One region of the Streptomyces sp. NPDC048002 genome, then DNA from elsewhere that is predicted to be linked to it. Evidence: riboswitches for the same ligand, from Rfam matches in the RefSeq annotation. Region 1 holds a riboswitch; the other holds the start of a gene.
The links. Region 1 has a riboswitch for S-adenosylmethionine ahead of thrC (threonine synthase). Riboswitches for the same ligand answer to the same signal wherever they lie in the genome.
Positions count from the first base shown of each region.

Region 2: another riboswitch for S-adenosylmethionine. It lies ahead of AB0E07_RS00915 (aminotransferase class V-fold PLP-dependent enzyme); the one in region 1 lies ahead of thrC (threonine synthase).

Region 1 covers NZ_JBEZNL010000002.1:469,841-474,864, forward strand. Annotated here, with positions in the region: gene groL (chaperonin GroEL) at 1-540, opposite strand, end outside; gene AB0E07_RS05070 (cold-shock protein) at 881-1,084, opposite strand; gene AB0E07_RS05075 (MoaD/ThiS family protein) at 1,484-1,759, opposite strand; gene thrC (threonine synthase) at 1,756-3,039, opposite strand; SAM riboswitch class I at 3,058-3,216, opposite strand; gene AB0E07_RS05085 (glucosyl-3-phosphoglycerate synthase) at 3,388-4,332, shown strand; gene AB0E07_RS05090 (trehalose-6-phosphate synthase) at 4,395-5,024, shown strand, end outside.
Region 2 covers NZ_JBEZNL010000001.1:196,927-201,950, forward strand. Annotated here, with positions in the region: gene AB0E07_RS00895 (NYN domain-containing protein) at 1-107, opposite strand, end outside; gene AB0E07_RS00900 (hypothetical protein) at 177-416, opposite strand; gene AB0E07_RS00905 (rhomboid family intramembrane serine protease) at 572-1,309, shown strand; gene AB0E07_RS00910 (Lrp/AsnC ligand binding domain-containing protein) at 1,306-1,587, shown strand; gene AB0E07_RS00915 (aminotransferase class V-fold PLP-dependent enzyme) at 1,611-2,972, opposite strand; SAM riboswitch class IV at 3,076-3,192, opposite strand; gene trpD (anthranilate phosphoribosyltransferase) at 3,266-4,330, opposite strand; gene AB0E07_RS00925 (cytochrome bc complex cytochrome b subunit) at 4,445-5,024, opposite strand, start outside.

The DNA.
Region 1 (5,024 bases):
GGTCTGGGACTCCTCGACGGTGATGACGCCTTCCTTGCCGACCTTGTCCATGGCCTCGGCGATCAGCTCGCCGATCTGGGTGTCGGCGGCGGAGATGGAGGCCGTGGAGGCGATCTGCTCCTTGGTCTCGACGTCCTTCGCCTGCTCCAGCAGGGCGGCGGAGACGGCCTCGACGGCCTTCTCGATACCGCGCTTCAGGGCCATCGGGTTGGCGCCGGCGGCGACGTTGCGCAGGCCCTCGCGGACCAGCGCCTGGGCGAGAACGGTCGCGGTGGTCGTACCGTCACCGGCGACGTCGTCCGTCTTCTTGGCGACTTCCTTGACCAGCTCGGCGCCGATCTTCTCGTACGGGTCCTCGAGCTCGATCTCCTTGGCGATGGAGACACCGTCGTTGGTGATCGTGGGGGCGCCCCACTTCTTCTCGAGGACGACGTTGCGACCCTTGGGGCCGAGCGTCACCTTGACGGCGTCCGCGAGCTGGTTCATGCCGCGCTCGAGGCCGCGCCGCGCCTCCTCGTCGAACGCGATGATCTTGGCCATGTGAAGTGGTCCCTCCAGGACTGGGGGTGATTCCTCGGACCGCGCCCGCGCCCGCGACGGACGGCCTGCCTGCCTCGTGGTTCCTTGCCCCACCCGGCCTGCGGCCTCACCGACCCGGTCCTTCGTTGTCACTCTCACCTTCAGAGTGCTAACGCCAATGATTAGCACTCGACCCATGCGAGTGCAAGCGGCTCTCGGGGATCGAACCCCACCCGATCGGGCGCGCGGCCCGGCGCCGGCCCGCGCGCGGGCACACGGAAGGGCTCGCACCCGAGGGGTTGGGTCCCTCCGGTGCGAGCCCTTCAGCGGAAGACGTCGCTTGCGGTTCTCGGTCGCGCGTTCAGGCAGTGACGCGAACCATGTCGGCCTGCGGGCCCTTCTGGCCCTGCGAGATCTCGAACTCGACCCGCTGGCCCTCTTCCAGGGTGCGGTAACCGTCCATCTGGATCGCGCTGTAGTGGACGAAAACATCCGCACCACCGTCGACCGCGATGAAGCCGTACCCCTTCTCCGCGTTGAACCACTTGACGGTGCCCTGAGCCATGCCTAACTCCCCTATTACTGGCCCTTGCGCAGATCCGCACTTCGCGGATCCGGGTCAGACCTCACCCCCCAGTCGTTTTGGGGGCGTGCGCCGGAACGCGTCGACCGCGGCTGAATGTATCTGTCCAACTGCCGTCTGCAACAGGTCAATCGGACGAGAATTCTGGACGCACGAGGTCCGGAATGTAGTAAGAATTCGCCTGGATTCAGGGCAAGTCGGGCCCCGCAAAAGAAGCAAATGACGCAAAATACCCGCACACTTTGGCTACTTCTTATCGCACGACAGCGGCGGGTTCCCCAACTGTACCGTGCTCAATCAAGCAGAATTGCCCCCTCCGTTTCTCTTACGGAGAGGGCAATTCGATGAACTCTCGGTAACCTCAGTTACCGAAGGTAACGATCAACCGCCGGCGACCGCCGGAATGATGGAGACGCCGGCCCCCTCGGGGGTCGCCGTGTCCAGGCCCTGCTCGAAGCGGACGTCGTCGTCGTTGACGTAGACGTTCACGAAGCGGCGCAGCTTGCCCTGGTCGTCCAGGACGCGGGCGGCGATGCCGGTGTGGTTCTTCTCCAGGTCGGCGATGACCTCGCCGAGGGTGCCGCCCTCGGCGGCGACCTCGGCCTGCCCGCCGGTGTAGGTGCGCAGGATGGTGGGGATGCGGACGGTCACGCTCATGCGAGGCCAGCCTCTCGGAAGGAGTCCAGGTTCGGGCGGATGGTGGCGGTGAGGCCGGTGCCGGCCACCGCGTCGAGGGTCTTCAGGCCGTCGCCGGTGTTGAGGACGACAGTCGTCTTCGCCGGGTCGAGCAGACCGTTCTTGATCAGCTTCTGCGTCACACCGACGGTCACACCGCCGGCCGTCTCGGCGAAGATGCCCTCGGTGCGGGCCAGCAGCTTGATGGCGTCGACGACTTCCTCGTCGGTGACGTCCTCCACCGCGCCGCCGGTGCGGCGGGCGATGTCCAGGACGTAGGGCCCGTCCGCCGGGTTGCCGATGGCCAGCGACTTGGCGATGGTGTTCGGCTTCTGCGGGCGGACCACGTCGTGGCCCTCCTTGTAGGCCACCGACACCGGCGAGCAGCCCTCGGCCTGGGCACCGAAGATCTTGTACGGCCTGTCCTCGACCAGCCCGAGCTTGATCAGCTCCTGGAGCCCCTTGTCGATCTTGGTGAGCTGCGAGCCGGAGGCGATCGGCACGACGATCTGGTCCGGCAGCCGCCAGCCGAGCTGCTCGCAGATCTCGTACGCGAGGGTCTTGGAACCCTCCGCGTAGTAGGGCCGCAGGTTGACGTTGACGAAGCCCCAGCCCTCGCCGGCCGGGTCGCCGATCAGCTCGGAGCAGAAGCGGTTCACATCGTCGTAGTTGCCCTCGATGCCGACGAGCTCGCCGCCGTAGACCGCGGCCATGACGACCTTGCCCTGCTCCAGGTCGTGCGGGATGAACACGCACGAGCGCAGGCCCGCACGGGCCGCCGCGGCGCCCACCGCGCCGGCCAGGTTGCCGGTGGAGGAGCAGCTGAGCGTGGTGAAGCCGAAGGCGCGGGCGGCCTCCAGCGCCTGGGCGACGACGCGGTCCTTGAAGGAGTGCGTCGGGTTTCCGGAGTCGTCCTTCACATACAGGCCGCCGGTGACGCCGAGTTCGCGGGCCAGGTTGTCGGCCTGCACGAGCTTGGTCCAGCCGGGGTTCAGGTTGGGCTTGTCCGCCACGTCTGCGGGGACGGGCAGCAGCGGCGCGTAGCGCCAGATGTTCGCGGGGCCCGCCTCGATCCGCGCGCGGAGCTCCTCGGTGTCGTACGCCGAGAAGTCGTAAGCGATCTCCAGCGGGCCGAAACACTCCTCGCAGGCGAAGACCGGGCCGAGCGGGACGCGGTGACCGCACTCGCGGCAGCTCAGGGCGGCGGCGGGGCCGAGGTCGACGGTGGTGTTTCCGGTGCTTGCGGCAGTCTGCACAGCCATGTGAGGCGAGGCCCTTTCTCCTCATCTTCCTCACGACGCATCTCGCCGTGAGACGGATTTGGCACCTTCCCTAGCCGGGAGCCTCGCAAGGACGATCGACAGTGATCGCTACGAGAACCGACTGGAGGGTTGCCGGGGCTTCATCGGGCCGTGTCCCTCTGCCCCTCTGGATGAGCGGTATGTGGTTGTGGGCGTTGACGACCCCCGACATGCGATGGTCATCAGCGTTGTTCAAGACTGTAACCGAAGGCCAGGACAGTTGAGGGAGCCGTCCGAACCGCGAGATGGATCACATGCCCGTCATGCCGGTCCCGAGCTTGCCGAGAGAACGCAGAGGAGCCGCGCACTGTGCTGGAACAAGTAGAACGCTGGCTGAGTACCCGCTCCTGGTCCGTGACCGACCGCCCGCTGCACCAGATCATGGCCGCGAAACGCGCCTCGGGCCAGTCGGTCTCCGTCGTGCTGCCCGCGCTCAACGAGGAGCGGACGGTCGGTGACATCGTCGCCGTGATCCGGCACGACCTGATGCGGCAGGTGCCGCTGGTCGACGAGATCGTCGTGATCGACTCCGGTTCGACCGACCGCACCTCCGAGGTCGCGGCGGCGGCCGGGGCGACGGTCGTCCACCGGGACGCGATCCTGCCCCGCATCCCCACGGCGCCCGGCAAGGGCGAGGTGCTCTGGCGCTCGCTGCTGGCCACCCGGGGCGACATCGTCTGCTTCATCGACGCGGACCTGAAGGAGTTCTCCTCGGACTTCGTCTCGGGCATCGTCGGCCCGCTGCTCACCGAGCCCGGGGTGGACCTGGTCAAGGCGATGTACGACCGGCCGCTGGGGCAGGCCGCGGGACAGGGCGGCCGGGTCACCGAGCTGATGGCCCGCCCGCTGCTGAACATGCACTGGCCGCAGCTGGCCGGCTTCGTGCAGCCCCTCGGCGGGGAGTACGCGGCCCGCCGCTCCCTGCTCGAACAGCTCCCCTTCCCCGTCGGCTACGGCGTGGAGCTGGGCATGCTGATCGACTCGCTGCACCTGGTGGGCCTCGACGCGCTGGCCCAGGTCGACGTGGGGGTGCGCAAGCACCGGCACCAGGACGGGCAGGCGCTCGGCCGGATGTCCGCGGCGATCTACCGCACGGCCCAGCTGCGGCTGGCCCGCGGGCACCTCGTCCGCCCCTCGCTCACCCAGTTCGAGCGCGGCGAGGACGGTTTCGAGCCGCGGACCTACTCGGTGGACACCGAGGAACGGCCGCCGATGGTGGAGATCGCCGAGTACGCCGCGCGCAAGGTGGCGTAACCCACGCCCCCGCCGCCGGCTCGTACGTTTGAGCGTTTACGGCACGGGCTAGGTTGGAGCACATGGCTTCCACGCACGGTGCTGCCCAGGTGCTGGTCGCGTCGAATCGCGGCCCGGTCTCCTACGAGGTCCAGGACGACGGTTCGCTGCGCGCCAAACGCGGCGGGGGCGGACTCGTCTCCGGCCTCTCGGCGATCGGGCCGGACGCCGGCGCGCTGTGGGTGTGCTCGGCGCTCTCCGACGGCGACCGCGAGGCGGTCCGCCGCGGGGTCGGCGAGGACGGCGTACGGATGCTCGACATCCCGGCCGAGGTGCACTCCGACGCCTACAACGGCGTCGCCAACTCCGTGCTGTGGTTCGTCCACCACATGCTGTACCAGACGCCGCTGGAGCCGGTCTTCGACGCCGTTTTCCGGCGGCAGTGGGAGAACTACGTCCGCTACAACCGGGCCTTCGCCGAGGCGCTGGCCGAGGAGGCGGCCGAGGGCGCGGCGGTCCTGGTCCAGGACTACCACCTGACGCTGGTGCCGGGGATGCTCCGCGGCCTCCGGCCCGACCTGCGCATCGGCCACTTCTCGCACACGCCGTGGGCGCCGGTCGACTACTTCCGGCTGCTCCCCGACGACGTGGCGCGTCAGGTGCTCGACGGCATGCTCGGCGCCGACCGGCTCGGCTTCCTCACCCGGCGCTGG
Region 2 (5,024 bases), on a different contig from region 1:
CCGTCGGAGACGATCTGCACGACGCGTCTGCGCACACCGTCGGGCAGCGGACGGTCGAGCACCTCGGCGGCACCGTCGCCCGGTCCCCCGCCCGTGGTCTCCACCATCCGTCTTCACCCCATCGCCGATGCGGGGTCCCCCTGGCTGAGGGGACCGTCCTGGCGGGGCCGCTCCCCTCAGGAGCCGGCGCCCGGCCTGTCCACGAGTTCCACCTGGTCCACCGCGTTGCACCAGCGGCAGCGCACCGACTCGATGGTCTCACTGACCACGTCGCGCTCCTCGACCTTGGGCTCACCGGCGAGGTCGAGGTGGACGTACTCGACCACCTTCGACGAGCGGGTCACATCGAAACGGGTGAGGTTGCCGCAGAGCGTGCAGCGCCACCGCGTGGTGGCCGTCGGCAGGGGAACCGTCATCGCGACCGTTCGTTCCTTCCAGTGTCGGTGACTCACCGGTCTCCCCGGTGGGTGTGGCTCGTAACCCTACGGCCTGGCGGGTACTCGCCGCTCGGCCGTCCACGGCGGCGAGGCGGTCTGTCGGTGTACGCCCCGTTACGTCATGCTCTGTAGTCATGATCGGCAAGTGGAGCCCCCGGGCCGCGCACACCATCCGGCTGCCGTCGGCACCGGTCACCTACGCACTGATCGGCCTGTGCTCACTGATCTTCCTGATCGGACCGGCCTCGGGGCTGAATCCGGTCCACGGCACCGGCGAGGAGCTGGCCGCCGCCCAGCGCGCGTACTTCCGCCGCTGGGGCGTGGTCCCGGCCGAGCTGTTCGAGGGCTCGGCGCGCTCGGCGCTCACCCCGGCCACCGCGCTGTTCGTGCACGGCAGCTGGGTGCACCTGCTCGGCAACATGCTCTTCCTGTACGTCTTCGGCGTGCTCACCGAGGAGCGCATGGGCCGCGTCCAGTACACCCTCTTCTACCTGGGCTGCGGCTATCTCGCCCTGCTGGGCTACGCGGCCGCCAACTCCGACTCCGAGCAGTCCCTGGTCGGCGCCTCGGGGGCGATCTCGGCGGTGCTCGGGGCCTTCCTGGTGCTGTTCCCCAGGGCCCGGGTGACCAGCCTGCTGCCGTTCCTGTTCTTCCTGCCGCTGCGCTTCCCAGCCTGGGTGGTGCTGCCCTTCTGGGCGGCCCTGCAGTGGCTGGCGGCGGGCCGGGCGTCCAGCGGGCCCGGGGTCGCCTATCTGGCCCATCTCATCGGCTTCGGCCTGGGCTGCTGCTTCGCCTGGGTGCGCTTCGGCCGTGCGACTAGAGTGAGGTCCACCCCAGCCAGGCCCGTCCCCGAGGGAGAGAACCAGCCGTGATCACCGCGATCGTCCTCATCAAGACCAGCGTGGACCGGATCCCCGAGATCGCGGAGCAGATCGCTTCGCTGGACAGCGTCAGCGAGGTCTTCTCGGTCACCGGCACCTACGACCTGATCGCCATGGTCCGGGTCAAGGAGCACGAGGACCTCGCCGAGGTGATCCCCGGCCGGATCAGCAAGATCCCCGGCGTGGAGGGCACGGACACCCACGTGGCGTTCCGTACGTACTCCCAGCACGACCTGGAGGCCGCGTTCGCGCTGGGGCTGGACAACTAGCCCAGCCCCGGATGCATGGGCGGTCAGACCGCGGGCACGCAGCGGCCGTCCTCGGTGCGGTAGTTCCACTGCGCGCCGTCGGTGACGAGTTCGCGGACCGCGGTCACGAACCGCTCCACGTGCTCGTCCGGAGTACCCGCGCCGAAGCTGACGCGGATCGCGTTGAGGGACTTCTCCCCGGGCGCCGCCTCGGGGGCTCCGCACTCGCCCTGGGTCTGGGGGTCGCTGCCGAGCAGGGTGCGCAGCAGGGGGTGGGCGCAGAACAGGCCGTCGCGGACGCCGATGCCGTACTCCGCGGAGAGCGCGGCGGCGAAGTGGGAGCTGTTCCAGCCGTCGACGACGAAGGAGATCACGCCCACGCGCGGGGCGTCGTCGCCGAAGAGCGACAGGATCCGCACCTCGGGGACCTCGGCGAGGCCCGCGCAGACCTTCTCGATCAGGTGGTTCTCCCGCGCGAGCAGGCTGTCGAAGCCGGCCTCCGTGAGGGCCTTGCAGGCGGAGGCGATGGCGTAGGCGCCGATGACGTTCGGCGAGCCGGCCTCGTGGCGCGCGGCGCTCTCGTGCCACTGGACGTCCACTCCCCCGTCCTCGCGCCGAGTGACCTTGCGGCTGGCGCCGCCGCCCGCGAGGTAGGGCTCGGCCTCGCGCAGCCAGTCGGCGCGGCCGGCCAGGACGCCGGAGCCGAAGGGCGCGTAGAGCTTGTGGCCGGAGAAGGCGATCCAGTCCACGTCGAGGTCGCGCACGGAGACCGGGTGGTGCGGGGCGAGCTGGGCGGCGTCGAGGACGATCCGGGCGCCGTGCGCGTGAGCGGCGGCGGCCAGCTCCCGCACCGGCCACAGCTCGCCGGTGACGTTGGAGGCGCCGGTGACGCAGACGAGGGCGGGGCCGTACGGGTCGCGGTCGGCGAGGGCCCGCTCCAGGGTCCGTACCGCCGCCTGGGGGGTGCGCGGGGCGTCGAGGTAACTGACCCGGGCGTCCTGCCAGGGCAGCAGCGAGGCGTGGTGCTCGGTCTCGAAGACGAAGACCTGGCAGTCGGCGGGCAGGGCCGCGGCGAGCAGGTTCAGGGAGTCCGTGGTGGAGCGGGTGAAGACCAGCTGGTCGTCGGGGCGGCAGTCGAGGAACTCGGCGACGGTCCGGCGGGCGTTCTCGAAGAGGTCGGTGGAGAGCTGGGAGAGGTACCCGGCCCCGCGGTGGACGCTGCCGTAGTACGGCGCGTACGCCGCGACGTCGTCCCAGACCCGCTGGAGCGCGGGGGCGCTGGCGGCGTAGTCCAGCGCGGCGTAGGTGACCTCGCCGCCGGTGACGAGCGGCACGGTGACATCTCGCCCCAGAACGGGCAGCGGGGTGCAAATGGTCTGGGCGGAGGCAGCGGTGGAGACGGACATGACGGGGGCTCCCGTGGATGAAGAGGTGTGAGAGAGAAGGGGTACGCAGAAGCGGGGCTCAGCGGCCCTATCGCATTCGCTTGCTCACGGAAGAACTCCTCGACGACCGCGCTTGCCGTGAACCTTGCTGTTCACGGCCTGGTCTTCACCCGGGGCACCCCGCCACGGACGGAGGGTTGCCGGACAGTCGGCCGGGGCCTCATGACTGTCACTCATGACCTGGTACAGGAACGTACGTGAAGTGATCGCGGTCCCGCAACCCGTGTCCGGATCGCGGGACCGACGTACGGCGTCTAGGAGTTGCTCACGGCCACCCAGCGCTCCAGCGTGCGCCGGGCCGCGCCCGAGTCGATGGACTGCGCCGCCTTCGCCATACCGGCGCCGATCTGCTCGGCGAGGGGGGCGTCGGTGGGGTGCAGGGCCACCAGCGCGGCCGCCGAGTTGAGCAGCACCGCGTCCCGCACCGGGCCGGTCTCCCCGTCCAGCAGGCGCCGGGCGACATCGGCGTTGTACGAGGCGTCCGCGCCGCGCAGCGCCTCCACCGGGACGAGGTCGATGCCGACGTCACGGGGGTCGAAGGTCTCCTCGCTCACCTTGCCGTCGCGCACCACCCAGACCCGGGAGGTCGAGGTGGTCGTCAGCTCGTCCAGCCCGTCGTCGCCGCGGAACACCAGCGAGGAGTTGCCGCGCTCGGCGAACACGCCCGCCACGATCGGCGCCATCCGCGGATCGGCCACCCCGACGGCCTGCGCCCGCACCCGGGCGGGGTTGGTGAGCGGGCCGAGGACGTTGAAGACCGTCCTGATGCCCAACTGCCCGCGCGCCGCGCCCGCGTGACGCATCGCCGGATGGAACTTCGCGGCGAAGCAGAAGGTGATCCCGGCCTCCTCGACCACCTGGGGGACCCGCGCCACGGGCAGCTCCAGATTGACCCCGAGCCGCTCCAGCACGTCCGAGGAGCCGGAGGCGGAGGACGCGGCCCGGTTGCCGTGCTTGACGACCTTGGCGCCCGCGCCGGCCACCACGATCGCGGACATCGTGGAGATGTTGACGGTCTTCGCGCCGTCCCCGCCGGTGCCCACGATGTCGACGGTGTCGCCGGACACCTCGATCACATGGGCGTGCGCGTACATCGTGCGGACGAACCCGGTGATCTCCTCGACCGTCTCGCCCTTGGCCCGCAACGCCACCACGAAGCCGGCGATCTGCGCGTCGGTGGCCTCGCCGCGCATGATCAGGTCCATCGCCCAGGCCGTGTCGTCGGCGCTCAGGTCGCGCCCCTGGAACAGGCCGTTCAGCAACGGGGGCCAGGAACGGCCCGCCGCGGTGTCGCCTCCAGCGGGGGTCACAGCGCTCATAAGGCCGCTCCTGAGTGTCGTAGAACAGTGTGCTCCCACCCTATCCAGCCACGGGCACGGCGAAGGGCCCCGTCCGTACACCGGACGGGGCCCTTCGCCGTGGCGTGGCAGCGATCAGTGGTGGCCGTGGCCGCTCGTGATCTCCTTGTACTCCTCGACGGTCGGCTTCGGAATCTGGGACTCCTCGCCGTAGTACGCCTTGCTGAGCTTGACGCGCAGCTTCTCGGTGCCCTTCACCTTGCGCTCGACGCCGTTCTCGTCGACGACCGGGCCGAGCTCGGCCGGCTGGTACTGCTCGTGCGCGGTGAGGGTGTGCAGCGCGTCCTGGCTGAGCGGCTCGTGCACCTCGATGAACTCACCGTGCGGCAGGCGCTTGATGATGCCGGACTCGCGACCGTGCAGCACCTTGTCCTTGTCGCGGCGCTGGAGGCCGAGGCAGATCCGCTTGGTGATGACGAAGGCCAGGACCGGGGCGACGAAGAACCCGATGCGGACGAACCAGGTGATGGCGTTGATCGACAGGTGGAAGTGGGTGGCCCAGAGGTCGTTTCCACCACCGATCAGCAGCACCATGTACCAGGTGATCCACGCGACACCGAAGGCCGTACGGGTCGGGGCGTTGCGCGGGCGGTCCAGGATGTGGTGCTCGCGCTTGTCGCCGGTGACCCAGGACTCGATGAACGGGTAGACCGCG